Regions from separate parts of the Synechococcus sp. KORDI-100 genome, predicted to be linked through region 1. Evidence: predicted binding sites of a transcription regulator. Region 1 holds the regulator's gene; the other holds the start of a gene.
The links. Region 1 encodes HrcA, which represses chaperone genes, less so after heat shock. Its sites were predicted from a motif close to TTAGCACTCNNNNNNNNNGAGTGCTAA; they were not measured.

Region 1 (15,092 bases):
CAGAACGGGCTGCCCCGGCCTGAGGTGGTCGGGCTCGACCTCTCTCCGGACATGCTCGCTGTAGCCAGGGTGAGGGATGAGGGACGGATCATCTCGGAGTGGCGCCATGCTGCCGCCGAGAACACAGGCCTCGAGGCCGGTTCGCTGGATCTGATCAGCCTCCAGTTCGTTTGCCATGAGTTGCCTCAGCAGGCCACCCATGCCGTGCTGGCGGAAGCGGCCCGATTGCTCCGCCCCGGCGGTGCCCTTGTGATGGTGGATCAGGACCCCGCCTCCTCCGTTCTGCAGCGATTGCCTGCTGCGGTGGCGACTCTGCTCAAGAGCACCGAGCCCTACATCGAGGACTATTTCCGCCTGGATATGCCAGCGGCCCTGGATCGCGCAGGATTTCAGGATTTGCAGGTCAGCGCCTGTGATCCACGGCATCGCGTGATTGCCTGCTTACGCTGAGCCGACGATGCGCGTGGCTCAGTGACCAGCACCTTGCCGACCGGCACCGGCAGCTCCCCGGATCCAGCCAGCCTCCAGCCTGCTGCACGTCCAGGCGCTCACGGCCGTTTCGGGCGCTACGGCGGCCAGTACGTCCCTGAAACGTTGATGCCCGCCCTCGCCGAGCTGGAACAAGCAGCGGCTCAGGCCTGGAATGACCCGGGTTTCAAAGCGGAGCTCGATCATCTCCTAAAAAATTATGTGGGCCGGGCCACGCCTCTCTACGAAGCGGAGCGTCTCACAGCCCATTACCGCCGGGCCGATGGTGGTCCCCGCATCTGGTTGAAGCGTGAGGATCTCAACCACACCGGCGCTCACAAGATCAACAACGCCCTTGGGCAGGCGTTGCTGGCCCTGCGCATGGGTAAGAAACGGGTCATTGCCGAGACCGGCGCGGGTCAGCATGGCGTCGCCACGGCCACGGTCTGCGCTCGATTCGGTCTGGAGTGTGTGATCTACATGGGTGCCGAGGACATGCGTCGTCAGGCCCTCAATGTGTTCAGGATGCGATTGCTCGGGGCGACAGTGCAGCCGGTCACAGCTGGCACCGCCACGCTCAAGGACGCCACCAGCGAGGCGATTCGCGACTGGGTCACCAATGTCGAGAGCACCCACTACATTCTCGGCTCCGTCGCCGGGCCCCATCCCTATCCGATGCTGGTGCGCGACTTTCACGCTGTCATCGGTCAGGAAGCGAAGCAGCAGTGTCTTGTAGCGTTCGGACGTCTGCCGGATGTCCTCCTGGCCTGTGTCGGGGGAGGTTCCAATGCCATGGGGCTGTTCCATCCCTTCGTTCAGGACACCTCCGTCCGACTGATTGGTGTGGAGGCGGCCGGTGACGGCGTCGATACCGGCCGCCATGCCGCCACCATCACGGAGGGGCGCGTCGGTGTTCTGCACGGCGCCATGAGCCTGCTGCTTCAGGATGGAGATGGCCAGGTCCAGGAAGCGCATTCCATCAGTGCCGGACTTGATTACCCCGGTGTGGGGCCTGAACACAGCTATCTCCGCGAGATCGGGCGTGCTGAATACGCCGCTGTAACCGACCAGCAGGCCCTCGATGCCCTGAGGACGGTCAGTGAGCTTGAGGGAATCATCCCGGCGCTTGAGACGGCCCATGCCTTCGCCTGGCTCGAATCCCTCTGTCCCACGCTTCCGGATGGCAGCGAGATCGTGATCAACTGTTCAGGTCGTGGCGACAAGGACGTCAACACCGTTGCTGACAAGCTTGGCGACCGGCTCTGACGAACAGTTGCGAGGCTGTTGACCGGTTACACAGTTGACCGGTTACACAAACGTTGACCAGTGACTCAACTGTTGATCGGTCACGCAAACGTTGACCTATTGAGTCCCCGTGTTCAGCTGAGCAGAAGCTCAAGGTGTCGGGCCACCCTCTGCACAGCGGCGCGGGCGGTGGCATAGGCCATGCGCATGGGTCCGATCAGGGCGACCTGTCCGATCCCCTCGCCTCCGCAGCGGTAGGGAGCCTGCACTACGGCACAGGGTTGCAGGGCACTCTGGGGATGTTCATCACCGATCCAGACCCTGGCCTGCTGTCCGGCTCCAACAAGCGCTCCCGGGCGTTCATCGATCAGCTCCATCAGTGGCCTCAGCTCCTGAACCGTCTGAAATTCCGGCTCGGCCAGCAGGCGCGATAAACCATGCACCACGGTGGGTTGATCCATCCCCGTCACCGAGCTGGATTGGTCGAGCGCACTGCGCAGAACATCCCCGCTTCTCTGCAAATGGGGAGGCAGTGAATTCCAGTTCAGTCCCCCTTCGGCGAGTTGCTGATCGGTCCAGCGTTCCACCGCTTTGAGTTCGTCTTTGGCGCAGAGGGGAAGGCGGAGATTGAGATGACTCGCACATCCGCTGTCCTCGACCAGCATCACCAGCAGCCGATCGCCACTGGAGACCAGCCGGATTGCTTCCAGCTGCGCCTGGGTGCCCCCCGGCCGCGTGATCAAACTCATCAGGCCCGTGAAATCGGTGAGTCGGCGCGCCAGCTGCAGCAGCAGATCATCAAGAGCCGCCCAGCGCAGGCTGAGGCCCGTGAGCTCCCGTTCAAGATGCTGCACGGCAATGCCGGGCTCCGGCAGCAGGCAGTCCACGTAATGGCGATAGCCCAGCGGGCTTGGAACTCGTCCGGCTGATGGATGCGGTTGGGTCAGCAGTCCCCGCTGCTCCAGGGCGCCCATGGCGGAACGGACCGTCGCTGAGCTGGCCTTCAGCCCGAAACGCTGGACAAGGGTGCGGCTGCCCACCGGCTCGATGGTGTCCACGTAGTGATGCACGGTGGCCCGAAGCACCTGTTGTTGTCGTGTGGACAGGGGCTGCATCAGTACCGGGGAACTGCGGGATCGACCTGGACACTCCAGGCATCAATGCCACCCTCAAGATTCCACACCTCCAGAGCGGCATTCTGTGCAAGCAGCCACAGACCGAAATGTCGGCTGCGGATTCCGGCATGGCACAGAACCACCACCGCCCGGTCGCTCGATAGGTCGGCAAGAACCGTCTCCATCCACTCGCCGGATCGACTGAGAGGAAGATGCAGCACGTCTTCAGGAAAGGGAGCGATCTGCACCTCGCTGTCTTCACGCACATCGATCAGCCTCGGTGGCGGGCCCTTAGCATTGAGCCAGCGATGCAGCTCAGGCGCTGTGATCGACCGTGGATCCGTGCTTTGCATGGCGCCATTCTGCGGCGATGGACAAAGATGAGCGAAGACCGTTCCGCAGGCCCATGAAGGCCCGCTCATTCCTTACAGGCATTGCAGGGGTGTTGCTGGCGCTGCTGCTGCTGGCGTTCACCCTGCTGTGGGGGATCGATCGGCGCAGTCCCCTGCGTCTGGCTTCCCAGCCTCTGGAGTTGCCACGTGCGGCACGTTTTGTTCCCAGAGAAGCGGATCTTGCCTTGCACTGGCTGGCGGATCCCGTTCGGCTGCCCGCCTATGTGCAGGCCGTGTCACAGCCTTCCGAACGCCGTGCGTCCCGGGATGCTGCAAGGCGCTGGCGCGATGGTGTATTTGCTCTGGCAGGTCTTGATTTCGACCGGGAGCTGACGGGATGGCTGGGGTCGGAACTGAGCCTCACGCTCATCGATGCCGGCGACGCCGGTGATCCGCCTGGATGGGTGCTGGCGCTCACCAGTCGGGACAGTGACGGGGCCCGCCGCTTCCTGCAGCGCTTCTGGCAGACCCGCAGCCTTGCCGGGACCGATCTGCAGGTGAGCCGCTATCGCGGCATGGGCCTGATCAGTGGTCGCGGTGCCCTTCTCGGCCGCGATCCCCAGCCCCTCGCCACAGCCCTGATTGACGACGATCTTCTGCTGCTCGCATCGGGCCGCGGCGTCCTGGAGGCCGCCTTGGATGTGTCTCAGTTGCAGGATCAGCACCAACTCGGCGATGCAGGGCTGCAGCAGCAGCTGACCGAGCTCGGTGATGGGGTTGCCTTGCTGACGGCGTCACCCCGAGCTCTGCAGCACTGGTTGCAGCTGCCCTCGGTGATTGCTGAACGCGGCGATCTCACTGGACTTGTGGCCGCCTTGCGCCCTCAGGGCACGGATCTGGCGGTGGAGGCCAGGCTGCGCTTCCGCGATCGCTGGGAGACCGCACCCTGGACGCCGCTTCAGGATCTCGCGACCGATGCCGGTGGTCGCGCGTCGTGGATGGTGTCCTTGCAGGATTCCGTGCGCTTGCTGGATCGCGAGGATTCCCACCCCTTCAGTCAATGGTTTGGTCCGCTGCTGCGAGCACAGCTCAGCAATCGATCAGCGCTCGATTCGATCGTCGGTCGTGACGATGGACCTCTGCTGTGGCTGCAGCAGGAATCAGGCTGGTTGCTCGCCAGCCGTTCAGGCCATCCGGATCTCGAAGCGGTGAACGGCGATCTTGAGGCGGATGGCCTCGCCCGTTCCCAGCTGGCCGGCGACGGGGAGATGCTGCAGGTCTGGACACGCCTGGTCCGGCAGCGGGGCCATGGCGACGGTTTGCAGGCCCAGTTGGCCGTGGCAACGGCTCAGGAGGCCGGGCGCCATTGGTGGGGGGAGACGCTTGAGGTGTTGCAGGGACGCCACGACCAGCGGGCGCTGCAGCCCCTACTGCAGCAGTGGCAGCGACTCACCTTGGACCATTCGCCCACGCAGGCTCTGCTGCTTGATTCGAAGTCTGCCCAGCACCTGATGGCCCGCTGGCGCCCCTGGATCACGCTTCAGGCTCTGGCTGGTCAGCCCTTGCAGCCGCGGGTGCGCGGCCTGGTGCTTGCAGCTGAAACGACTGGTCAGGATGAGCAGGAACCGGTGCTGCCCCTGCATGCCCGACTCGAACTCGGTTGACCTGCTGCTGTTGCGTCATGGGATTGCTGAGGACCGTCTCGATGGGCTCGATCATCCAGACAGGGCGCTGACCGCCAGAGGACAGCGCCGCACGCAGGCTGTCGCCAGCGCCCTGGTCAAGCGAGGTGTCCTGGTTGATCGCCTGATCAGCAGTCCTTACCGACGTGCTCTGGAGACGGCTCAGATCGCTGTTGAGGCTGGTCTCGCTCCGTCCCTCGAGATTCATCAGGCACTGCAGCCCTGTGGGGACCCCCTCTCCTTGGTCGGGCACCTTACCGGGCGGGTCTGTCTGGTCGGTCACGAACCCGATCTGAGTCGGCTGGCCACTCATATGCTCGGACTGCCATCGAACGCCCTTGTTCTGAAGAAGGCCGGCCTCATCCGTCTGAAGGGTCAGGCGTCCGACTGGGAGTTGCTGGCGCTGCTTCGTCCGGCGCTGCTGCTTGATCCTGTGAAGGAATGAACCGTCCGACGTAGGTTTCCTTCAGTGGCAACAGGGCGGTGGCTCAGCAGCAGTCGGGCGAACTGCGCCATGCGCGCACCGGGATTGAGCTCCGTCCAGGCCTTGATGGCGTTCCAGCCACCCAGTCGGCGATTTGCGACATCGATGGACAACAGGGCCTGCTCACTTATCGCGGCTTTCCGATTGCAGAGCTGGCGACCAACAGCAGCTTTCTGGAAACCGCGTTTCTGCTGATTTGGGGTGAACTGCCGACCCGTGATCAGCTCGCTGGATTTGAGCATCAGGTGCAGATGCACCGTCGGGTCAGTTTCCGGGTCCGGGACATGATGAAGTGTTTCCCTGCGACCGGACATCCGATGGATGCCCTCCAGTCCAGCGCAGCCTCACTGGGACTGTTCTACTCGCGTCGTGCCATCGATGATCCGCAGTACATCTATGACGCCGTCGTCCGCCTGATCGCGAAGATTCCCACCATGGTCGCGGCCTTCCAGTTGATCCGGAAAGGCCAGGACCCGATTCAACCCCGTGATGATCTGGCCTACTCGGCCAACTTCCTGTACATGCTCACCGAGCGGGAACCGGATCCCCTGGCCGCCAGGATTTTTGACCGCTGTCTGATTCTTCATGCGGAGCACAGTCTCAACGCCAGCACCTTCAGTGCTCGGGTCACGGCCAGCACCCTGACCGATCCCTATGCGGTTGTGGCATCCGCTGTTGGCACCCTTGCCGGACCTCTCCATGGCGGCGCCAATGAGGACGTTCTGGCGATGCTCGAGCAGATCGGGTCCCCCGAAAACGCCGGTGCTTATCTCGATGACGCCATCGCGGCGAAACGGAAGATCATGGGATTCGGCCACAGGGAATACAAAGTGAAGGACCCCCGTGCGGTGATCCTGCAAACACTTGCGGAAGAGATGTTTGCCCGTTTCGGACACGATGCGCTTTATGACGTCGCCCGCGCCGTCGAGCAGGAAGCGGAGTCACGCCTTGGTGCCAAGGGGATCTATCCGAACGTCGATTTCTACTCGGGCCTGGTTTACCGAAAGCTGGGTATTCCAAGGGATCTGTTCACCCCTGTCTTTGCCATTTCACGGGTGGCCGGATGGTTGGCCCACTGGCGTGAGCAGCTGGGTGCGAACCGCATCTTCCGTCCTTCACAGATCTATTCAGGTTCTGAACCTCGCGCTTGGATCCCCATCAATGAGCGTCCTCAGGCTTCGGCCGCTTAAGTTGCAGGAACTTCAGGCAATGCAATGGTGAGTCCGGGACTGGACCTCGAACTGAGCTTCAGCCAGGCATTGCAGGGACTTGGGCTGTCGGCTGAGGCAGCACGTCTGCTCTGGCTGCCCCTTCCCATGCTGCTGGTGCTGGTCGCCGCCGTGGTCGGCGTGCTGGTGTCGGTGTGGCTGGAACGCAAGATTTCCGCTGCTGTCCAGCAGCGGATCGGCCCTGAATATGCGGGCGCCCTCGGCATTCTTCAGCCACTGGCCGATGGTCTCAAGCTGTTGGTGAAAGAGGACATCATTCCGGCGAGGGCTGACAGCCTGCTGTTCACCCTGGGTCCGGTGCTGGTGGTTGTGCCGGTGATCGTCTCCTGGCTGATCATTCCCTTCGGTCAGAACCTGCTGATCAGCAATGTCGGCGTGGGGATCTTTCTCTGGATCGCCTTCAGCAGCATCCAACCGATCGGTTTGCTGATGAGCGGCTATGCCTCGAACAACAAATATTCCCTGCTGGGGGGTCTGAGAGCCGCCGCCCAGTCGATCAGCTACGAGATCCCTCTGGCTCTCGCGGTCTTGGCCATCGTGATGATGAGCAATTCCCTCAGCACCGTCGACATCGTCGGGCAACAGACTGGGGCAGGGATCCTCAGCTGGAACGTCTGGCGGCAGCCGGTTGGCTTCCTGATCTTCTGGATCTGTGCTCTGGCCGAATGCGAACGACTGCCGTTCGATCTCCCTGAGGCGGAGGAGGAGCTGGTGGCTGGGTATCAGACCGAGTACGCCGGTATGAAATTCGCCCTGTTCTATCTGGCGGGGTACATCAATCTGGTGCTCTCAGCTGTCTTGGTCTCCGTTCTCTACCTGGGGGGATGGGGGTTTCCAATTCCCGTTGAGTGGCTTGCCGGTTGGCTCGGGCAGCCGATTGACGCCCCTGTCGTTCAGGTGATCACAGGGTCCGTCGGCATTGTGATGACCGTGTTGAAAGCGTATCTGCTGGTGTTTGTGGCCATCCTTCTGCGCTGGAGCACCCCCCGGGTTCGCATCGATCAACTGCTCGATCTCGGCTGGAAATTCCTGCTGCCCCTCTCACTGGTCAATCTCCTGGTGACGGCGGCATTGAAGCTGGCGTTCCCAGTCGCTTTTGGTGGCTGACCCTCTCGCCAGCCTCTGTGCCGCCATCATGGGCACAGGTTCCTGACGTTCCTCTTCCACGTCTCCAAGTCCATGTTCGGATTTCTCAGACAGGTCGGTGATTACACGCGTGATGCGGTCGACGCTGCCCGCAATCTCGCCCAGGGCTTCTCGGTCACCTTCGATCACATGAAGCGCCGTCCTGTCACGGTGCAATATCCCTACGAGAAGCTCATCCCTTCCGAGCGCTATCGCGGAAGAATTCACTACGAATTCGATAAGTGCATCGCCTGTGAAGTGTGCGTTCGTGTTTGCCCAATCAATCTCCCGGTGGTGGATTGGGTGATGAACAAGGCCACGAAGAAAAAGGAGCTGCGGAACTATTCGATCGATTTCGGCGTCTGCATCTTCTGCGGAAATTGTGTGGAGTACTGCCCGACAAACTGCCTCTCGATGACCGAGGAATACGAGTTGGCTGCCTTTGACCGCCACAGCCTGAATTACGACAACGTCGCGCTCGGCCGCCTTCCCACCAGCGTCACCACCGATCCATCGATACGCCCCCTCAGAGAACTGGCTTACCTGCCGGCAGGGGAAATGTCTCCCCATGGTGTGGATCCTGATCGCCCCCGGGCCGGCAAACTGCCGGCGCAGGTGCTTGAGACTCTGGAACCACCCAAACCATCTGGTGCGTCGGATGAAGGACAATCAGCCGAAGCAACGGAGGAGGCCGACGGATGACCATCGCTGGAACGACTGAGCTCATCTGCTTTCTGGTGCTCTCTGCGGTTGTCGTTGTTGGAGCCCTCGGTGTGGTGCTGCTCGGCAACATCGTCTATTCCGCTTTCCTGCTCGGCGGAGTGTTCACGGCCGTTGCAGGCCTTTACCTCCTGCTGAACGCGAGCTTTGTGGCCGCAGCTCAGATCCTGGTCTACGTCGGAGCGATCAACGTGCTGATCCTCTTCGCAATCATGCTTGTGAACAAGCGGGAAGACCTCAAGGCCATCGCCAACCTCACCACTCGCCGTTTGGTTTCCGCCGGTGTTTGTGCTGGCCTCCTGGCTCTGTTGGTTCGCGTTGTGGTCACCACCCCCTGGGCCTTGCCCGGTCCACCGGCGGTTGGCGAGGAGGCCACGGCCCGGATCGGTGAGCACCTGTTCACGGATTACCTGCTCCCCTTCGAAGTCGCTTCCGTTCTGTTGCTGATGGCGATGATCGGAGCCATCGTTCTTGCCCGACGCGATGTGTTGGCCACGGATGTGGCCACTGGGGAAGCTGCTGACCAGGGCCTGATTGAAAAGGCCCAGACGCCTCTGCTTCTCGAGCGTCGCCCCTCCTGAGCCCCTGCATCGATCGATGAACGATTTTGTGTCCGGACTTCCTTCACTTCAGGCTTTCCTGCTCTTGGCCGCGTTGCTGTTCTGCATCGGTGTGTGGGGTCTGATCAACAGTCGCAACGCCGTGCGGGTGTTGATGAGCATTGAGTTGATGCTCAATGCCGTGAACATCAATCTGATGGCGTTCTCCTCCTACGTGGATGGGGACCTCATCAGGGGCCAGGTCTTCGCCGTCTTTGTGATCACGGTGGCTGCCGCTGAGGCCGCTGTTGGTCTGGCCATCCTGCTGTCGCTTTATCGCAACAGGGTTACGGTTGATATGGAACAGTTCAATCTGCTCCGCTGGTAATCGCCATCCAACGGGTCCATGCGTCTTGAGCGGGTCTGGGTGATCTACCGGGCCGAAAGCCAGCTAGCCCAGAAGGAAGCGCGTCAATGTGCAGCAGAGCTGCAAGGCCATGGCATTCAGGTTGTGACAGCCATGTCAGGCGCTCGGGTGAATCCCTTCCCCGGCCTGTTGGCCAATGAGGACTCCATGCCTGATCTGGCTGTGGTTCTGGGAGGTGATGGAACCGTGCTTGGAGCTGCGCGCCATCTTGCTGTTCACGACATTCCCATTCTGAGTATCAATGTGGGCGGGCACCTGGGTTTTCTGACCCACGACAAACGGGTGCTTCAAGGTGATGAGATCTGGCAGCGATTGCTGAATGACCAATTCGCCATTGAACGGCGATTGATGCTTCAGGCCATGGTGGATCGTCGTTCCGCTGAGGAACGGGCTGATTCGCCGGCGTTGCTTCAGCAACCCGATGTTGAGGACGACGAAGAACATCACTGGGCTCTAAATGATTTTTATCTGAGGGCCTACCGCGATGAGATTTCCCCGACGTGCACGCTCGAGTTGGAGATTGATGGTGAGGTTGTGGACCAGGTGCGTGGAGATGGTCTGATCCTCTCAACACCGACAGGGTCCACCGGCTACGCCCTGGCAGCCGGTGGACCGATCCTCCATCCGGGGATTGAAGCGATGGTGGTGGCTCCGATCTGTCCGATGAGCCTTTCAAGCCGCACACTGGTGGTTCCCCCCCGGGCTAGATTGGTGATCTGGCCCCTGGGTGATGCCGATCATCGCATCAAGCTCTGGAAGGACGGTGTTGGCTGCACCGTGATGGAACCTGGCGAATGTTGTGTGGTTCAGCAGGCCCGGCACCATGCCCTGATGGTTGTCTTGAATCAGAGCCCCTCGTACTACCGGACCCTCGCTCACAAACTGCATTGGGCCGGCAGCCTGACGGCCAGTCAGCCCTCACCGAACTAGGCATGGGACTGGAGATCGAGCGCCGCTTTCTGGTCAGAGGTGACGCTTGGAGATCGTTGGCTGGTCCACCCCAGAGGCTTCGCCAGGGTTATTTGGCCTCCAGTGCGAAGGGCATCACGGTGCGCCTTCGCTTGCAGAGCGATGGTCAGGCATGGCTCACGTTGAAGGCTGCGGCCGATTCCAGCGGCATTGCCCGCCACGAGTTCGAGTACTCAATCCCTGCCAGCGACGCGGAAGCTCTCTGGGCGCTGGCGCCCCACCGTCTTGAGAAGACCCGCTACGCCCTTGAGCTCGAGGGTGGTGACTGGGTGGTGGACTGCTTTTCTGATCGCAATGCTCCCCTGGTGCTGGCGGAGGTGGAGCTGGACCGAGCCGATCAGACCCTGACCCTGCCGGACTGGTGCGTTGCGGAGCTGACAGGTGAATCGCGCTGGGCGAATGCCGTTCTTGCCTCACAGCCCGTCTCGAGCTGGCCGGAACAGGAGCGTCGTCGTTTGGGCTTGCTCTGAGACGCCACTGGAAGCGTCTTTCGATTTCCTTTAGATTTAGCGTTAAATCGGGCCTCTCGGCTTTTCGCCATGGTCGGTCTCTACGACAGAGAAGGTGTGCTCCGCTTTGTGGGGAACACCCTTGAGGCATGTCTGGATTACGCCGCTCTGTTTGAGATTCCGCTGTCACCAAGTTCCCTGCAGGCCCTGCCGGAGCCAGTGGCTGTCAGGGTCCGTGGTTCTCAGCCTCGGGGAGGGCGCAGCAGTTGAAGCCGTCACGACAGATCCTGCCGTTGTCCATAGCCCAGTTCAGCAGTGCCACGCGATTCTTTGAACCGGTTTTTGTGAAGACGTTGCTGACGTGGTTATCGACAGTTCTTTTGCTGATGGTGAGCCGGTCAGCGATCTCCTGATTGGTGAGGCCTTCGGCGACCAGTTCAATGATTTCGATTTCCCGGGTGGAAAGGGAAATGTTGAGGGGATCGGACGATTCCGCGGATGTCATGGTCCACACGCCCCGTTGCACCCATGCTAGGCCCCGATTCCACCTTGATCCTGCATAGTGAACTGCCGAAACGGAACAGGGTTTGACGACGGCGCTGCAGCGCGTTTTAAAAGCAGGGAAGGCCGCGATCACGGCGGAGGTGATGCCACCTCGAGGAGCTGATCCCGGCCATACCCTCGCCATGGCAACCAAGCTCAGTGGTTGCGTCCATGCCATCAATGTGACCGATGGCAGTCGAGCGGTGATGCGGATGAGCAGCCTTGCCGTCTGCCGGTTGCTGCTTGATGCCGGCCTGGAACCGGTGTTGCAACTCGCTTGTCGCGACCGCAATCGCATTGCGCTTCAGTCGGATCTGCTCGGGGCCCACGCTCTGGGGATTCGCAATCTTCTCTGCCTGACAGGCGATCCAGTCAAAGCTGGGGACCAGCAGACGGCTCGACAGGTCAACGAGTACGAATCCGTCAAGCTGCTGCGTCAGGTGGAGGCATTCAACCGTGGCGACGATCCCAATGGGGGAGCGCTCGCGGACGGACCGACCGATCTGTTTGCCGGATGTGCCGCCGATCCGCAATCGCGGAGCTGGAGCGGATTGCAGCGACGACTGATGCGCAAACGGGACGCCGGCGCCCGTTTCGTTCAGACGCAGATGGTGATGGACCCTCAGGCTCTCGAGCGTTTTCAGAAGGATCTGGCAGGGCCGATGGAGCTCCCCGTGCTCGCCGGTGTCTTTCTGCTCAAATCGGCGAAGAATGCCCGATTCATCAACCGGGTGGTGCCCGGTGCCTGCATCCCTGAGGATTTGATCGCTCGCCTGGATCGCGCCGAGAATCCTGCTGCGGAAGGCGTGGCGATCGCAGCCGAACAGGTCGGTCGCTACCTCGACATCGTCCAGGGGGTTCACCTGATGGCGATCAAAGCGGAGGAGAGAATTCCCTTGATTCTTGAAATGGCAGGCTTCAGCTCGCTGCCGGTGTGAGATCGGTGCCCAGCAATTCGGCCATGGCCTTCTGCTGCGGCGAGGGTTCAACCAGATCCTGCCGGCGGGCATCCGTGATCAGCCAGTCAAGGGCTGCTTCCTGCAAGTCGAAGTGGTCCCCATCCTTGCCGACGCAGTAGCGCCCGAACACGAGTTTCTCCAGCAATTGCACCCCGGCACCGATGCGTGAGTAGTCAAAAATGATCGAGTTATCAATCACCGCACCTTCGCAGATGTGGCAGCTCGGGCCGATCATCGATGGTCCGATGATGGTGGCACCATCTTCGATTTTGGTCATACCGCCCACGTAGACAGGGCCCGTGACATTGATCTTGTCCCAGTCCGCTGCAACGTTCAGGCCTGCGTAAACACCCGGGCGAACTTCCTTGCCGGGAATCCCGACCTGACGAACATCGCCGAGGAGAACGCTGCGGATGGCTTGCCAGTAATCGGGAACCTTTCCGATGTCGACCCATTCAAAATCCATTGGAATGGCATAGAAGGGGGCACCGATGGATGCCAACTTCGGAAACAGATCCGAACCGATGTCGAACGAAACACCAGAAGGGATGTGGTCGAAGATGTCCGGTTCGAAGATGTAGATGCCTGTGTTGATGGTGTCGCTTAGGGCTTCATCAACGTCTGGCTTTTCCTGGAAATGAGAGATTCTGTCTTCTTCGTCCGTCACGACAACGCCGTAGCTGCTCACCTGTTCCTTCGGAACTCTCTTGGTGACCAGACTGGCCAGTGCACCCTTCTCGCGGTGACGCCGCACCGCTTCGGTGAGATCAAGATCAATGAGAGCATCGCCGCACATCACGACGAAGGTGTCATCGAAGAAGTGCTGAAAGTCCTGAATTTTCTTCAGACCACCTGCTGATCCCAGGGCGTTACCGATCAGTTCACCGTCTTCAATACAGCCCTCGAAGCTGTAAGCAATCTCAACGCCGAAGCGTTGGCCGTCGCGGAAGTAATTCTCAATCTCCTCGGCCAGGTGTGAGACGTTCACCATCACCTCTTTGAAACCGTGTTCCTTGAGCAGCTCAAGGAGGAATTCCATCACCGGCTTCTGCAGGATGGGGATCATGGGTTTCGGGATCACATGGGTGATCGGCTGAACCCTGGTCCCTTTGCCAGCCGCCAGAATCATCGCCTTCATAGGCGTTGCAGGCTCCAGAGGATGTGGAACATTAAACCGTGCCTCAGGCCGCCACGGGGTCGCTGGTCGGCACTGAAGCTGGCACGTCCAGATTGCTGATCGGCAATTGCGTCACGGATCCGGCCGCCGGAATCCTGCGCAGCCGTATCGGCGCGTGCAGCCAGCCCACTTGCTCAAGCTCCACCCGACCCTGGGAGGACAGGAACAGCAGGGCCCAGAACACACCGACACGATCGGTGTCGAGGTCGGCGGCGGCGGCATCGCGCCAGCGATCGACGAGTGCTTCGAAATCCAGCCAGTTCAGGGCATCCTCCCAGCCATTGAGAAAGACACCGAGGGCCGCGGTTGTTTCCGGCAGCTTTTCACGGTGAGCCAGGCTGGACACCTGGGCGATGGCTTCACGATCGCTGTAGCGTTTCTGTCGCTGGCGCCGTTTCTGCTGGAGTTCATCGGATTCAAGTTGCTCGGCGATCGACTCCAGCTGTTCGATCAGTTCTCCAAGGGTGACCGGTCGACGCAACGGTGGTGGCGCCACCGGACGACGCTGCAGATGACGTTCCGGACGTCGGGGCAGGTCAAACGCTGGATCCAGCCATCCCTGTTCGTCGAATTCGGCATCAAAGCCCTCTTCGATCTCCGGTGCCGGGGGAAGAATGCTGGCTTCCAGCAATTCCGCCTTGAGGCCAACCAGAACGGAGGCGGCCAGAAAGGCCTCGCTGCTGTCGGCCAGGTCGCGCTCGTAACTGCCCCCTCGGCCTTCAATGGCAGCAGCAACCTGTTTCGGCACGTTGATGCGTTGACTGAGCTGATCCAGAAAGCCGTCGATGACAGCGATCACGTCGACATCCCAGGGGTCGAGCTCCCCGCTTTCAGCGGCATCCTGGAGAAGACGGATGGCCAGACGGGCGCCGACATCAGCTCCAGCGCTCGCACCCGTCTGTTGCAAGGGATGACTCTCACTGGCTGAACGCTATCGATGACGACCCCACCACGCCAGTCAACGCTGGGGATTTGACTCAGGCCTCAGCTGCATCCGTGCTGTCACTGCTGCTCACCGTGGTGGCAGGCAGCAGGCCCAGTTGGGTCTCCACCGTGGAGCGGTAACGGCTGAGATCGCTCTCCAGCTCTTGAATCCGCACCTGCTGCGCCTCGAGATCGCTGGCCTTGCTGAGTTGGTCCACATTGGTGAGCATCCCGGTCCAGGCGGCAAAGAACCAGGCGGAAACAGCTCCGATGCCAGCGACGAGAAGCAGCAAACCGGCCAGGGGCATGGTCTGCTGAACCCCCGGCAGGAGATGCACCGTTGTCGCTGCGGTGTTTTCCAGGGTGAAGAACACCATCAACAGGCCAAAGGCAAAGATCAGGCCGAAATTGATCTGGCGCATGGTTCAGCGAGTGGACGCACAGAACTTACGAAGTTCCCTCCGCGTCGCCCCGTCGTATCCCTCAAACCACGCACTTATTCATCAGTCAGGATTGATCAGCCCGGCAGCGCCGGGGCCTGGAGCAAGGCAGGAACAGCCGGCTGACCTCGGATGATCGGAGCGGTCGGCCGACTGATGCGTTCCATCGCATAAACATTCCGGTTGACCAAGGCTTCGATCGACGAGCGATAGCTGTCGGTCATCAGGCGGGGGTAGAGACCGATGCCGATGATCGGCACCAGCA
Region 2 (15,092 bases), 270 kb from region 1:
AGGAGATGGGGGCATCGCCAGGCGGGCTCGGCGATCTCTGGGTGCGCGGCGACCGCGGCGGACAGGGGTTGTGCACCCCTGAATGTGCCGAACTGCTCAACGGCGGTGCCGGCGCCGTGCGGGATGTGGCCATCCGATGTGAAACCGTGGCGATCGAGCAACTGCAACTGCCGGCACAACGCGTCCCCAGGGTGTTTGCAAGTGTTGAAGCCTCCTGTCGGCTGGATGCCATCGCCTCCGCAGGATTCGGGATCTCGCGAGCCAAAGTGGTGGCTCAGATCAAGTCCGGGCGGCTGCGAATGAACTGGGGGGCCATCCGGCAAGCCAGCCGCGAGCTGGTCGTTGGAGATTGCCTTCAGCTGCAGGATCGCGGAACCGTCGAAGTTCTCTCTCTGGCGCGCACCAAAAAAGATCGCTGGCGCGTGGAGATGCGACGCTCCTGACAAGCAATGTCCACGACCACTGACTGCTAATCTCCTTAACCGGTCAGAGGTCGCACCGAACAGGAGCGAAGACTGATCTGATCGGGCGATTAGCTCAGGGGTAGAGCACTACATTGACATTGTAGGAGTCACTGGTTCAAATCCAGTATCGCCCACTTCCCAATCAGGGATCGGTTTTTGGCGGATCGCGCAGTTGTTGTTGGGCTCGGGCGCTCCGGCATGGGCGCAGCCAGACTTCTGCACTCACAGGGCCTGCCCGTCAGCGTGATCGAACGCGGAGTCGGTCCAGCCCTCGAAAAGCAGGCCGAACCGCTGCGTCAACGGGGCATCGAGGTGGTCCTGGGTCTGCCGCTGCTTCCAGAGAGCTTCCAGCGCTGGAGAGGTGCTCTGCAGATGGTGGTGATCAGCCCGGGAATCGCCTGGGATCATCCAACCCTTGGAGCTCTGAGGCATGAAGGAATTCAGGTGCTCGGGGAGATGGCCATTGCCTGGCGAGCCCTGAACCACATCCCCTGGATCGGAATCACCGGCACCAACGGCAAAACCACCGTGACCCATCTGCTCAGCCACGTGCTGCAGTCGGCGGGTCTCAGCACTCCCATGGGCGGAAACATGGGCATCTCAGCGGCTGAGCTGGCGCTGCAGCTCCGACAACCCAATGCCATCACCCCCGACTGGCTTGTGATGGAGCTGAGCAGCTATCAGATTGAAGCGGCCACCGAGATCGGACCTCGCGTCGGCCTCTGGACCACCCTGACGCCGGACCATCTCGAACGTCACGGAACGGTGGACAACTACCGGGCGATCAAGCGTGGGCTGCTGGAGCGCTCCGAACAGGCCATTTTCAATGCCGATGATCCGGATCTTCGCCGACATCGCCACAGCTGGGACCGCGGGATCTGGGTGAGCGCCGATGGGCCCGATCCGGATGGATGCCCTGCTGATCTCTGGATCGATGCCGAGGGACGGGTCTGCGAGCCGGAAGGTCCCCTGTTTCCAGCTGAGTCCCTGGCGATGCCCGGAACGCACAACCGCCAGAACCTGCTGATGGTCACCGCTGCAGCTCGGACGATCGGTCTCAGCGGCGATCAGATCGCCTCAGGGCTGACCAGCTTTCCTGGGGTGCCCCATCGCCTTGAACGGATTGCATCGCGGAATGGATGCTCGATGTTCAATGACAGCAAGGCCACCAACTACGACGCCGCTGAAGTCGGCCTTAAAGCCATGGCTGCTCCTGTGGTCGTTCTGGCAGGTGGCCAGACCAAGCGCGGAGATGCCCGCGGCTGGCTGAAACAACTCCACGACAAAGCCTGCTCCGTTGTGCTCTTCGGAAGCGGGGCAGACGAGCTTCATGGTCTGATCTCATCAAGCGGATACAGCGGCTCGCTGCATCGCTGCCCGGATCTGATTCAGGCGGTCACGCTGGCCCTGAAGGAGGCGGATCGTCTCAAGGCCGTCAGCCTTCTGCTGTCTCCGGCCTGCGCCAGCTTTGACCAGTACAAGGATTTTGAAGCCCGTGGGGATCACTTCAGAACCCTGATTCAGCACGCGATCTGACACCGGTGGGACAGATCGAGCGGGCTTTCTGCGAATCGATGTCTTGAGGCCGATGATGGTGTCAACAACACAGCAGGTATGGCCTTCTGGCTGATGAAAAGCGAGCCCGACGCTTACGGGATCGATCAGCTGAGGACTGAGGGAACCACTCTCTGGGACGGAATTCGCAACTACCAGGCTCGCAACTTCATGCGCAGCATGCAGCCCGGTGATCAGGCTTTTTTCTACCACTCCAATTGCAAACCGCCCGGCATTGTCGGCCTCATGGAAGTGATCGAAACAGGCCTGGTCGATCCCACACAATTCGACCCGAATGCGAAATACTTCGACGCCAAATCCCAGCGGGACGCACCACGCTGGGATTGCGCTCGATTGCGGTTCATCGGCGAGTTCAGCACCATGCTCAGCCTTGAGCAGCTCAGGGAGATCTACAGCATGGAGCAGCTACCGGTGATCAAGCGCGGCAACCGACTCTCGATCCTGCCTGTCCCTGAAGACACCGCTCGCGACCTGTTGACACGGCTTGGTGCACTCCACTGACACCGAACCCAGACGCGGACGTGAACAACTGCCGCTGCTGACCCTGCTGCCAAGGGCATGGATGGCCTTTGGACGGGCACCATGGCGATGCGTGGGGTTGGCCGCCCTCGTCCTGATCAGTGGCGCCGGCCTGGCCGTGATCGGGCAGGACCTGCGTCAGCTCGACAGCCCCTGGCTTGAGCGTCTTGGTGATCTGGCGGTTCTGCTCAGCCTGCTGCTCCCCGTGCTGCCGATGCTGGCCCTGCTTGAGCTAGCCGACAGCCTGCTGCCTGCCGGTGACAGCTCCCGACTGGCGGTGCCATGGACCTGGATCCTGCGTCAGAGCCTGGCCCTGCTGATGCTGGAAGGCTTGGTGATGCTGGGGGGGATTGCGGTCATCCAGAGCCTCAGCTGGATCATTGGTCAGATCAGCACAACCCTGGCTGGTCTCGCTGTGATCGTGAGTGGCGTGCTGTTGCTGAGTTGGATGTTCAGCCAGGTCCTGGCTCTGCCTCTGCTGATTCATCACCGCCACCGTGCCCTGCAGGCGATGGATCACAGCCGCCAGCTGGTCGGAGGAAACGCCCTCAAGGTGCTGGCTCTGCTCGGACTGATCACAGGGCTCAATCTTCTGGGACTGATCGGTGCAAGCCTCGGGCTTCTGCTCAGCCTTCCCTTCAGCGCGCTTGTCCTGATGGCCTGCTGCCGCACTCAAACACCATGGAGGAGTGACTCACGCCGGAACATGTTGCCGACGTAAACGCGGGTGATTTCCCGGGACTCGATGCCGTTCTGGACGAGGAACCCTGCAAGTGCTGCCTGAACCAGTCTGTATTGATCCCAGTTGGGATGGCACTCAATGAAACGCTTCATGGCCTCCTGCAGGGAAGCTGGCATCTCTGCCTGAAAACTGATCACTCCATCCTCTGGATGGCCGCTTGAATCCAAATTGTTCTGCATCTCCTCGCTCCGGAACGCACACCAGTTCTCCACATGAGAGAGACAACGTCAAGAGCCCCCCAAATCAACGGGTTCCCGACCTTCTCCGACTGAGATCGCAGTCGCAGCAAGCCTGCAGCAGAACGGATATGAGCTGATGTCGAAAAAGTCCAGGGCGCTGCATCGGCGTCAAGGGGTCACAACACATCCGACCCGTTTTCCACAGCTGCCCAGCACGACGACGGCTGCGAGGCCGAGGCCTGTGGAAAGACTGTGCAAAGCCATTGATTTCTCTGCGGAACAATCGACTGACCGAAAACGATCAGGTTCCCTGATCAATCCCACAAATCGAGCGCCGATCTCATGGCTGCGACGACGGCCATGGCAGCAGACGCTGGCCAGTGTCCTTCGACACCACGCCCCTGGTTGCCTGTCAGGACAAGAGAAAGTTGCCACTGAGTCCGATCACCTTCCAGTGACGCCCACCAATCGCCACGCTCCATCTCCAGGCCAATGGACTCCTCCTTCATCAGTTGCTCTGACAGAGAACGATGCTGATCCTCCAGAGCACCGATAAGAGCCACAAGTTCCTTCCACTCAGCGGCTGTCAGCTCAAAGGCCCAGGTCTGCCCGCCGATCAAAACCTGGTACTGACCTCGGCTTGGGTCACGGGCGAAGCGCCATCCCGGACCCTCCTGCTGAATCACCCAGGAAGCAAATCGGGCTGATCCTGTTCATCGCTCAGCTCAACGATGGCTCGCTGCACCGGCTTGACGCTGGACTCCTCGAGCAGTCCATCAAAGTCGTCAAACCGTCGCTGCTTGGCCCGGAAGGCGATCCGAACGGTGGTGAGATATCGATTGCTGGACTGTCGGATCAGGCTCTCACCACGCTTGGCCAGATCCTTGCAATCAATGCCGGCCGAGTTCATGGCTGAACTTTCAAGTGACAATCCAACATCCTAAAGCCCCCTCCTCAAGCCAACTGATCACTGCGGAAGGGGACATGCATCGGATACGTCCTCTGTCGTTCTCCAGGGACTCTGAGAACGATCTGGCGACCGAGGCCCAGGGCTGCCAGGGGCAGGCGCAGGTAGGCCAGCAGATCACTCACCTCTTCAAGGTGCGCCATATCCAGGCACTCGATCCGGATGCTGCCCCAGCTGCGACGCATGCGACAGTCCCGCAACGGTTCCAGCAACTCCTCAAGACGAGGATCTTCCCGATAGAACGAGAAAATCAGTTGCTGCAGACGATCCATCCGAGCCAGTCCCCATAATCTCAATCTGACTTCAACGTGCCCACAGGCAGGGGCTGCATCCGCGTGGGAGAAGAAAAGCTTCAACTTTGCGTCTCACAAGGCACCCTGGCGATCGATCTGGGCAGCACGACAACCGTGGTGGCGTTTCAGAACGAACGGCAAACCTCACCAGAGCTTCTTGATCTACCGCCGATCAGCCGGCGTCCCGGAGAAATCCCGAGTCTGATCTGGTCGGCGGCTGGGCTACCGCTCGTTGGCCGTCAGGTTCTCGAGGCCGGCCTGGCCGATCAGGAGGATCAGCGCCTAGCCAGGGATTTCAAACGAGACATCGGAGCGTCCTCTGATGATCAGAGGGCGCAGAACGCTGGTGAACAGCTTCTCAAACAGATCTGGTCGCGTCTGCCAGAGGATCTCTGCGTGACCCGGCTGGTGCTCACAGCGCCTGTGGAGCGCTATCGCCGCTACCGAGAGTGGCTGCTGCAGGCCTGCTCCGACTTACCGGTCAACGACATCGCGTTGGTGGACGAACCCACGGCAGCCGCGCTGGGGGCCGGTCTTCCCGCCGGATCGCGGTTACTGGTTGTCGATCTGGGAGGCAGCACCCTGGACCTGGCTCTTGTTGCCCTCGAAGGCGGCGAAGGCCGAGCCGCTCCGATTGCCCAGCTCTTGCGCCTCGGGGGACGATCCCTGGCGGAAACGAGTCGCCAGAAATTGCGAACGGCCAACGTCCTGGGCAAGGCAGGGATCCGAATCGGAGGACGCGATATCGATCGCTGGATCGCCAAGCGCTGTCGTCCCCATCTGCCGGCCTCTCCTGCACTGTTGGACGCCGCGGAACGACTCAAGTGCCGGTTGAGTGATCCAGCCCTGGCGGACACAGACCTTGTCCGGGAGCTGTGGATCAACCCAGAGGACGGCAGCCAGCAGGCCCTGGAGCTGACCCGCTCCGACCTGGATGATCTGCTGGACGAACAGGGACTGGCTGATGCCCTGAACCGGCTTCTGGAAACCACTCTGGCCGGCGGACGGCGTCACAACTGTGACCTGACGGACCTCAAAGGCATCGTGATGGTGGGCGGTGGAGCGCAAATGCCCTGGCTGCGGCGATGGCTGAAGCAGCACACCGCACCGGCCGTTCTGCTGACTCCACCGCCCGTGGAAGCCGTGGCTCTCGGCGCTCTGAAACTGACTCCAGGCGTCACGGTCAAGGATGTTCTCCATCACGGGGTCTCCCTGCGTGTCTGGGATCAGCGGGGGCAGTGTCATCGCTGGCATCCCCTGTTTGTGGCAGGACAGCCCTGGCCCAGCTCAGAGCCACTCGAGCTGCGGATGGCGGCGAGCCGTGCGGATCAGCATGAGCTTGAACTGATGCTGGGCGAACCTTCGACAGAGGGCCGTCACGATGTGGTGTACATCGATGGATTACCAACCCTGCGTCGCCTCGATGCCGGTGAAGTGACGCATCAAGCCTGGACCGATTCCGTCGTGATCCTGCCCCTGAATCCTCCTGGTCAGCCTGGAGAGGACTGTCTGCGCCTGTTGCTGCACATCAATGAGCAGGCCCAGTTGGTTGCCGAGATCTCGGATCTCCGCAGCGGCGACAGCCTCAGCTCGCGCCCTCTCGGCACGGTTCGCTGACTGACATCCGCTGCGAAGGCCGTCCACCGGAGGTGGGGCATTCGCATCTGGATCCATAGAACTGTCTGAGATTTGATTCACGCCATTTGGCGACGCGTCGGCTTCTGCTTCTTCGCCTCTGGGTCGTGGCGACGATCAGCATCGTCGCGGCGATCGCCGGTACGGCCTGGTGGTGGGAGAAACAGCTTCCAGGAAAGCTTCAGCAAGCCGTCCAGGAGGGGGACCTGGAAGCCTGTCTGAAATACGGAGAACAACTGGCGGCGCTGCGCTGGCTGGGGTCAGGAGCGCCTGAGGAGCAGGCGTTTTGCCGACGCCGACAGGCCGAAAAGCTCTGGAACGACGGCCAGGTCTCAGCAGCGCTCAAACTGCAGACTCAACTGGTCGAATCTGCACTTGGGAATGCTGAGAGTCAGCGTCGGGATCGCGACAGGCTGGCGCTCTGGCAGGACCAACTGCGCAACCGCGCTCTGGTGCTGTTCCGCGATGGTGAACTGGGGAAAGCGCTTGAAACACTGGCGCCGTTGACACCGGCCAGCGCTCCGGGCAGCAGCGCCCTCAGCGACACGCTCAAGGAAACCTGGAACCGCAACCGCCTGAACCACGAGCGGATCAAGGAGCTCGTCGAGGCAGAACGTTGGTGGGAAGCCCTCGATCATCTCAATCGCCTGGACCATCCTTGGTGGCAGGAACAAGCCCAGACCCAACGTCAGATCGTTGAGACCGCCATCGCTGAACTCCGTGCCACGGAGGAGCATCAGCAGCACGGTGAATCGGGTCCGGACGTCATCTCTGGCCCCAAACTCGACGCGGCTGTTCAGACATCGCTGGATGCCGGCAACGACCCATGGGACGCCTTCCTCTCAGCCTGTGACGAGCTGGGAGGACTTGTGATCGAAGACGGACCTGAGAGTTTCTGCCGTCGCATCAGTGACGGCAGCCCGTGACAAAATGCCTGCACGGCTCAACAGATTTTCATGCAGGCGGGTGACAAGGTGACGGTCGCGTCGTCGGTCGTGGTCTTCAACCACCCCGAACATCGAGGTCAGGCCTTCGACATGAAGGGGACGTCCGGTGAAGTGTTCAAGGTGCTTGATGACTGGAAGGGACGACCGATCAGTCCCACGCTCCCAGTGATCGTGGCCTTCGGTCGCTACAAAGCTCACTTCCGTGCTGACGAGCTCACCCCCGCCGGTTGAGCCGGTTCAGGAAGACGCCCTCCTCACCATCAACATCACGCAGACGCAGCTCGATCGTTTCGCTGCGCCTGGTCGGAACAACCCGGCCACAGAAATCCGGCTGGATAGGCAGCTCACGATGACCGCGATCGACCAACGCCAACAACATCACCCGTTCAGCCCGCCCCCAGCTCTGCAGCGCCTCCAGAGCGGCGCGAACGGTTCGACCGGTGAAAATCACGTCATCCACCAGCACCACCTGCCGTTCCTCAACACTGTTGGGAAGGGTGGTCAACTGGGGCAGGCGTGTTCCGATGCGCTCCAGATCATCGCGATGAAAGGTGGGATCGATCGATCCCTGGGCAATGGCATGGCCGCTGAGCCGTTCGAGCTCCAGAGCCAAGACACGAGACAGCTGAACCCCACGCGTTGGAATCCCCAGAAGCATCAGGTTGCGGCTGTCATCGACCGTTTCAAGCACCTGTGTGGCCAGTCGAACGAGGGTTCGCCCCAGTTCGCGATCGGACAGGATCTCGATGCGGTCGTCCTCAGACGGGGCACTCATGATTCCGCGCGGTTGTGGTGATCTCCGGAAAGAAAGGTTCCAGGGCAGATGGAGCGGTAAGTTGATTCTGCATAAGTGCTTATGAACCGAAGGTTGCGGTGAACGTAGACAGCAGCACTTCCAACGGTTCCAGTCATTCAGGATCGACAGCGCCCGTCGTTCTCACCATCCTCGACGGCTGGGGCCACCGTGATGCGACTGAGCACAACGCCATCCTTCAGGCTCAAACGCCGGTGATGGATGCGCTCTGGCATGCCTATCCCCACACCCTGATCGAAGCCAGCGGCGCTGACGTTGGTCTGCCTGATCAGCAGATGGGCAACTCCGAGGTCGGACACCTGACGATCGGCGCCGGTCGGATCATCCGTCAGGAGCTTGTGAGGATCAGTGATGCCGTCGCCAACGACCAGCTGGTCCAGACGCCGGCCCTGACTGCGCTTGTTGAGCGAGTGAACGCCCGCGGTGGCCGACTGCACCTGCTGGGGCTTTGCTCCGATGGTGGTGTCCACAGCCACGTGAACCATCTCTGTGGCCTGATTCAGTGGGCCAAGCATCTTGAACTCGAGCGTTTGTCCATCCATGCGATCACTGACGGACGCGACACCCCGACCCAGAGCGCTTCAGGTTTTCTGAACCAGGTGCAGGTCGCCATCGCAGAAGCCGGCCTTGGCGAAATCGCGAGTCTTTGCGGTCGCTACTGGGCCATGGATCGTGATCAGCGCTGGGATCGGGTCGAAAAGGCCTACGACCTCTATACGGATCCTCAGACTCCGATCAGTGATCTCAGCCCTGAGGAAGCCCTTGCCGCCAGCTACGACAACGGGGTGACCGACGAATTTCTCGAGCCGGTCCGCTTCAGCTCGGCGGTGATGCAGGACGGGGATGGTGTGCTGATGTTCAACTTCCGGCCGGATCGAGCGCGTCAGATGGTTCAGTCGCTCTGCCTGAAGCATTTCGAGGGGTTCCCAAGACGCCACACCCCGGATCTCGACGTGGTCACCTTCACCCAGGTGGAACAGGACCTACCTGTCCAGGTGGCCTTCCCTCCTGAACCGCTTGATCACCTACTCGGCCAGGTGGTGGCTGAGGCAGGGCTGCGTCAGTACCGCACAGCCGAAACGGAGAAGTACCCCCATGTGACCTACTTCCTCAACGGCGGAATCGAGCAGCCTCTGGCCGGAGAAGAGCGTCATCTGGTGCCGTCGCCGCGGGTTGCCACCTACGACCTGTCCCCGGCCATGTCGGCCAATCAGCTCACCGACAGCTGCATCGAAGCGATCAGGAAGGGCATCTATTCCCTGATCGTGATCAACTACGCCAACCCCGACATGGTGGGACACACCGGCGTGATGGATGCAGCAACGGAGGCCATCAGCACGGTTGATGCTTGCCTGGGACGGCTTCTGGATGCCGTCGGACGCCAGGGCGGAACCCTTCTGATCACAGCCGACCACGGCAACGCCGAACTGATGCAAGGCTCTGATGGACAGGCCTGGACGGCACACACCACCAATCCCGTTCCGGTGATTCTGATCGAGGGGGAACGACGCAAACTGCCGAACCACGGCAATGCGATTTCACTGCGAAGCAATGGGGGGCTGGCCGATATCGCCCCGACCCTTCTTGAAATCCTCGATCTTGAAAAACCGGATGCCATGACGGGGTCCAGCCTGATCGAACCGATGCCTAGCGTCGACAACACTCCACTGTCCGCACGCCTTCCCCTCTCCGTCTGATCCGATGCTCTCGACCGTTCTCTCTTGGGTCTGGATTGCAACTGGCCTCATCCTCATTCTCCTGGTGCTGCTGCACAGCCCCAAGGGTGATGGCATGGGCGGCCTCGCTGCCAGCGGCAGTTCCATGTTCAGCAGTGCCAGCAGTGCTGAAGCAACCTTGAACCGTGTGACCTGGACTTGCCTGGCCGTGTTTCTGAGCCTCGCCGTGATTCTCAGTGCCGGCTGGCTGAACTGAGTTAATTTCGGAGGCGGACCAAAGAGATCAAGTCAATTGATTTTGGATAACGGCAAATTTTTCATTCTTGGAGTTGGAGCTCAAAAGGCAGGAACGACCTGGCTGGCAAGCCAGCTTGACAAAGCAAATTTTTTCAGTAACGGAGGCGTTAAAGAGTTTCATGTATTCAATAAATTATTTACCAAGAACAAACGAACCAACAATCAATACAAGTTGATCAAGAGAGCCAATATCAATCGTCATATCAAGCAACGCCTCAAGCAAGAACAGGAGGTTCTGATCAGCCCACGAATGCTGATGAGACTGTCTCCTTCAGTTTATTTTGACTTTTTTGATTACCTTTACCTCAGGCAGCAAGATGTATCTCACGTTGGAGATATCACCCCCGCATATTCAACTCTGGGCATAACAAAATTCTCTTTGATACGCGAGGGACTTTTAAGCAAAAATTTTCAGCCAAAAGTTATTTTTCTGATGCGAGATCCTGCCGAGCGGGCCTGGTCTCAACTCAGAATGAACAACCGCTTCGCACTCGAAAAGAAGAAGAGGAATACATCACCTCAACAAGAATTGAAACAACTCAGGAAATTTTACAAAGGAAAGTCGTGTATCAAGAGAACTCGATACGACATAATTTCCCAAAAGCTTGAAAGCGTCTTCAAACCAAATGAAATTTTTTACGGCTTTTACGAAACACTTTTCAGCCAACCCGAAATCAACCGACTGACCAACTTCCTGGAATCTCCAACAATCAGCCCTGATTTTTCTGAGGTCGTTCATGCTTCCCCAAAATCCAATTCCGAAGCCACCGGGTTAAACGAACTGCTGTTCGAGATTCGTGGGTTCTATGCACCGACCTACGCATGGGCTCGCGATCGCTTCGGAGATGCGGTGCCTGACGCCTGGGGTGCCTGAAACCTGATCCAAGGGCTGTTGTCATCAACCGGTTCTGAAGCGGGCTTTTGCTTTGGCAAAAAAAGACCCCCTGCCGAAGCAGGGGGCTGAACAGATCAGGGGTTGATCATCAGATGTTGATCAATAGTCGAAGTCACCGCCACCCATGCCGCCACCGGCAGGAGCTGCTTCCTTCTTCTCAGGCAGATCGGCCACAATGCATTCGGTGGTCAGCACCATGCCGGCGATGGAAGCGGCATTCTGCAGACCAGAACGCGTCACCTTGGCGGGGTCAACGATGCCAGCGCCGAGCATGTCGACGTAGTCGCCAGTCGCGGCGTTGTAGCCCTCATTGATGGCACGGGACTTGACGTTCTCTGCCACGACAGCACCGTTGGCTCCAGCGTTCTCAGCAATGCGCATCAGGGGAGCGGTCAGAGCCGCGGCCACGATGTTGGCACCGATGAGTTCTTCACCTGAGAGGTTGCCGTTGGCCCACTCTTCCAGGGACGGAGCCAGGTGAGCCAGGGTGGTGCCACCACCAGGAACAATGCCTTCCTCAACAGCCGCCTTGGTGGCATTGATGGCGTCCTCGAGACGGAGTTTCTTGTCCTTCATCTCGGTTTCTGTGGCCGCACCAACCTTCACCACAGCGACGCCACCGGCCAGTTTGGCCAGACGCTCCTGCAGCTTCTCCTTGTCATAGGTGGAGTCGGTCTCGTCCATCTGCTTCTTGATCTGTTCGCAGCGGGCGCCGACAGCCGCCTCGTTGCCCTCGGCAACGATCGTGGTGGTGTCCTTGTTGATGGTGACGCGACGGGCGGTGCCCAGCATCTCGAGCTTGGCGTTCTCCAGCTTGAGACCAGCGTCCTCGGTGATCAGCTGACCGTTGGTCAGGACCGCCATGTCTTCCAACATGGCCTTACGGCGATCGCCGAAACCAGGGGCCTTCACGGCGGCCACGTTGAGCACACCACGCAGACGATTCACCACCAGGGTGGCAAGAGCTTCTTTCTCGATGTCCTCGGCAATGATCAGCAGAGGTTTGCCGGTGCGGGCGATTTGCTCCAGCACAGGCACCAGATCCTGCACCAGACCGATCTTCTTGTCGGTGAGCAGGATGTAGGGCTCGTCGAGGACGGCTTCCATCCGCTCGGTGTCGGTGGCGAAATAGGGGGAGATGTAGCCCTTGTCGAAACGCATGCCCTCGGTGACCTCGAGTTCGGTCTCCATGGACTTGCCCTCTTCGAGGGAGATCACGCCCTCTTTGCCAACCTTGTCCATGGCACTGGCGATCATGGCGCCCACTTCCTCATCATTACCGGCGGAAATGGTGCCGACCTGAGCAATGGCATTGCTGTCAGCGATGGGCTTGGCCTGTTCCTTGATCTTGCTGACCAAGAAATCGGAGGCTTTGTCGATGCCCTTCTTCAGAGTGATCGCGTTCGCGCCGGCCGCCACGTTGCGCAGTCCAGCCTTGACCATGGCGTGGGCCAGAACTGTGGCTGTGGTGGTGCCGTCACCGGCGGCGTCGTTGGTCTTTGATGCTGCCTGACGGATCAGAGCAACACCTGTGTTCTCGATGTGGTCTTCGAGCTCGATCTCCTTGGCGATGGTGACGCCGTCATTGATGATCTGGGGTGCACCGAACTTCTTCTCGAGCACCACGTTGCGGCCCTTGGGACCAAGGGTGACAGCAACCGATTCAGCCAGAATGTCGATCCCCTTTTCGAGAGCGCGACGGGCGTTCTCGTTGTAGATGATGCGCTTTGCCATGGAAAGTGTCCTTAGTGAAAAAAAGTGTTTGTGAAAGCTGGTCCTCTGTGATCAGCGACGGAGCAGAGCCGTACTTCAACGATTCAGCTCAGGCATCCGGTGCGCTGACCACAGCGTTTGAGCGCCCCTGATCGGTTGATCAGTCAGTGACGGTCAATCAGTTGACGACAGCCAGGATGTCTTTTTCGGTGAGCAGCACGTACTCGTCGCCGCCGAGCTTGATGTCGGTGCCGGCGTACTTGCTGTAGAGGACCTTGTCGCCGACACCGACTTCAGGAGCCTGACGGCTGCCGTCGTCATTGCGCTTGCCGGGGCCGATCTGCACCACCTCACCCACCTGGGGCTTTTCCTTGGCGGTGTCAGGAAGAAGGATGCCACCCGCGGTTTTCTCCTCGGATTCGGAGACTTTGACGAAAACGCGGTCACCGAGAGGCTTCACGGTGGAGACACTGAGTGAAACAGCTGCCATGAGTTCTTTCAGAAGCAGGGGTTGAGCGCAATAGCGCTTACATCGACACGAGCTAGCACTCAAAGCCGACGAGTGCCAACGTATGAAGGCGTGGGCCCCCGAGACCAGCGATCATCTGTGCGGTTGACCGAACCGGACGGTCCTGATACTCCAGACAACTCTGCAACGGAGCCGGTGGTATGTTTGCGCCGCTCTCAAGACCACGAGCGCGCTGCGCCTCAACTCAATTTTTCATTCTTATGGTCGCTTCTGCTCCTGCATCCGCCGGCACCAAGGGCGTTGTTCGCCAGGTGATTGGCCCGGTTCTGGACGTGGAATTCCCAGCTGGGAAACTGCCGAAGATCTACAACGCCCTCAGGATTGAGGCCAAAAACGCCAGCGGTCAGGATGTCGCCCTGACGGCAGAGGTCCAGCAGCTCCTGGGAGACCACCGCGTCCGTGCCGTCTCGATGAGCAGTACTGATGGCCTGGTGCGTGGCATGGAGGCCGTTGACACCGGAGCGGCGATTTCAGTTCCCGTGGGTGAAGCCACCCTCGGCCGGATCTTCAATGTTCTCGGAGAGCCCGTTGATGAACAGGGCCCCGTCAATGCCACATCAACGGCGCCGATTCACCGGGACGCACCAAAGCTGACCGAGCTTGAGACGAAGCCCAAGGTTTTTGAAACTGGGATCAAGGTGATTGACCTCCTGGCGCCCTATCGCCAGGGAGGCAAAGTTGGCCTGTTCGGTGGTGCCGGAGTGGGCAAAACCGTGCTGATCCAGGAACTGATCAACAACATCGCCAAAGAGCACGGTGGTGTCTCGGTCTTCGGCGGCGTGGGTGAGCGCACCCGTGAAGGCAATGACCTGTACGAGGAATTCAAGGAATCCGGAGTGATCAATTCCGAGGATCTCTCCAAATCCAAGGTGGCTCTCTGCTACGGCCAGATGAACGAGCCCCCCGGCGCCCGGATGCGCGTCGGTCTCTCGGCATTGACCATGGCCGAGCACTTCAGGGACGTCAACAAGCAGGACGTTCTGCTGTTTGTCGACAACATTTTCCGATTCGTGCAGGCCGGCTCCGAGGTATCTGCTCTGCTTGGACGCATGCCGTCCGCCGTTGGCTATCAGCCGACCCTGGGTACTGACGTCGGCACACTTCAGGAGCGCGTCGCATCGACCCTGGAGGGTTCGATCACGTCAATCCAGGCCGTCTACGTTCCTGCTGACGATCTGACCGACCCGGCCCCTGCCACCACCTTCGCTCACCTGGACGCCACCACGGTGCTCAACCGTGCTCTCGCTTCCAAGGGCATCTACCCCGCCGTGGACCCCCTGGACTCCACCAGCACGATGCTTCAGCCATCCGTGGTTGGGGATGAGCACTACAAGGTGGCCCGCTCCGTTCAGTCCACCCTGCAGCGTTATAAGGAACTTCAGGACATCATTGCCATCCTTGGTCTTGACGAACTCTCTGAGGAAGATCGTCAGACCGTTGATCGCGCCCGCAAGGTGGAGAAATTCCTCTCTCAACCGTTCTTCGTGGCGGAGATCTTCACCGGAATGTCTGGCAAATACGTGAAGCTGGAAGAAACCATCGCCGGTTTCACCCAGATCCTTGCCGGTGAGCTGGATCATCTGCCCGAGCAGGCTTTCTACCTCGTCGGCAACATCGATGAGGTGAAAGCCAAGGCTGAGAAGATTGCAGCAGAGGCCAATTGATGAGCGGCTCCCTCACCCTTCGGGTTCTTTCACCTGACAAGAACGTTTTTGACGGCAGCGCTGAAGAAGTCATTCTGCCCAGCACCACTGGGCAGTTGGGAATTCTCCCCGGCCACATCTCACTCCTGACGGCCATCGATGTGGGCGTTCTCAGGGTGCGAGCCGACGGTGGCTGGAACTCCA

Region 2: groES (co-chaperone GroES) is a predicted target of HrcA. The motif match lies at 13,259-13,285, and genes of this name have one in related genera.

Annotation. Positions count from the first base shown of each region.
Region 1 covers NZ_CP006269.1:2,629,066-2,644,157, reverse strand. The annotation lists gene KR100_RS13655 (class I SAM-dependent methyltransferase) at 1-450, shown strand, start outside; gene trpB (tryptophan synthase subunit beta) at 472-1,734, shown strand; gene KR100_RS13645 (heat-inducible transcriptional repressor HrcA) at 1,848-2,828, opposite strand; gene KR100_RS13640 (rhodanese-like domain-containing protein) at 2,828-3,181, opposite strand; gene KR100_RS13635 (DUF3352 domain-containing protein) at 3,235-4,824, shown strand; gene sixA (phosphohistidine phosphatase SixA) at 4,802-5,287, shown strand; gene KR100_RS13625 (citrate synthase) at 5,326-6,516, shown strand; gene nuoH (NADH-quinone oxidoreductase subunit NuoH) at 6,544-7,662, shown strand; gene ndhI (NAD(P)H-quinone oxidoreductase subunit I) at 7,735-8,382, shown strand; gene KR100_RS13610 (NADH-quinone oxidoreductase subunit J) at 8,379-8,981, shown strand; gene nuoK (NADH-quinone oxidoreductase subunit NuoK) at 8,998-9,327, shown strand; gene KR100_RS13600 (NAD(+) kinase) at 9,346-10,296, shown strand; gene KR100_RS13595 (CYTH domain-containing protein) at 10,299-10,805, shown strand; gene KR100_RS16415 (hypothetical protein) at 10,875-11,054, shown strand; gene KR100_RS13590 (response regulator transcription factor) at 11,011-11,289, opposite strand; gene KR100_RS13585 (methylenetetrahydrofolate reductase) at 11,372-12,265, shown strand; gene KR100_RS13580 (NDP-sugar synthase) at 12,246-13,424, opposite strand; gene KR100_RS13575 (segregation/condensation protein A) at 13,468-14,370, opposite strand; gene KR100_RS13570 (lipopolysaccharide assembly protein LapA domain-containing protein) at 14,441-14,809, opposite strand; gene KR100_RS13565 (NAD(P)H-quinone oxidoreductase subunit 4) at 14,905-15,092, opposite strand, start outside.
Region 2 covers NZ_CP006269.1:2,355,498-2,370,589, forward strand. The annotation lists gene KR100_RS12170 (photosystem II S4 domain protein) at 1-443, shown strand, start outside; tRNA gene KR100_RS12175 (tRNA-Val) at 527-598, shown strand; gene murD (UDP-N-acetylmuramoyl-L-alanine--D-glutamate ligase) at 621-2,000, shown strand; gene KR100_RS12185 (EVE domain-containing protein) at 2,079-2,540, shown strand; gene KR100_RS12190 (hypothetical protein) at 2,524-3,279, shown strand; gene KR100_RS12195 (DUF2811 domain-containing protein) at 3,231-3,479, opposite strand; gene KR100_RS12200 (DUF1818 family protein) at 3,794-4,165, opposite strand; gene KR100_RS12205 (DNA-directed RNA polymerase subunit omega) at 4,162-4,389, opposite strand; gene KR100_RS12210 (hypothetical protein) at 4,434-4,718, opposite strand; gene KR100_RS12215 (Hsp70 family protein) at 4,782-6,356, shown strand; gene KR100_RS12220 (hypothetical protein) at 6,443-7,300, shown strand; gene KR100_RS12225 (ferredoxin-thioredoxin reductase variable chain) at 7,331-7,552, shown strand; gene pyrR (bifunctional pyr operon transcriptional regulator/uracil phosphoribosyltransferase PyrR) at 7,536-8,096, opposite strand; gene gpmI (2,3-bisphosphoglycerate-independent phosphoglycerate mutase) at 8,195-9,832, shown strand; gene secG (preprotein translocase subunit SecG) at 9,837-10,067, shown strand; gene KR100_RS12245 (sulfotransferase domain-containing protein) at 10,110-10,982, shown strand; gene groL (chaperonin GroEL) at 11,103-12,737, opposite strand; gene groES (co-chaperone GroES) at 12,895-13,206, opposite strand; gene atpD (F0F1 ATP synthase subunit beta) at 13,446-14,909, shown strand; gene atpC (ATP synthase F1 subunit epsilon) at 14,909-15,092, shown strand, end outside.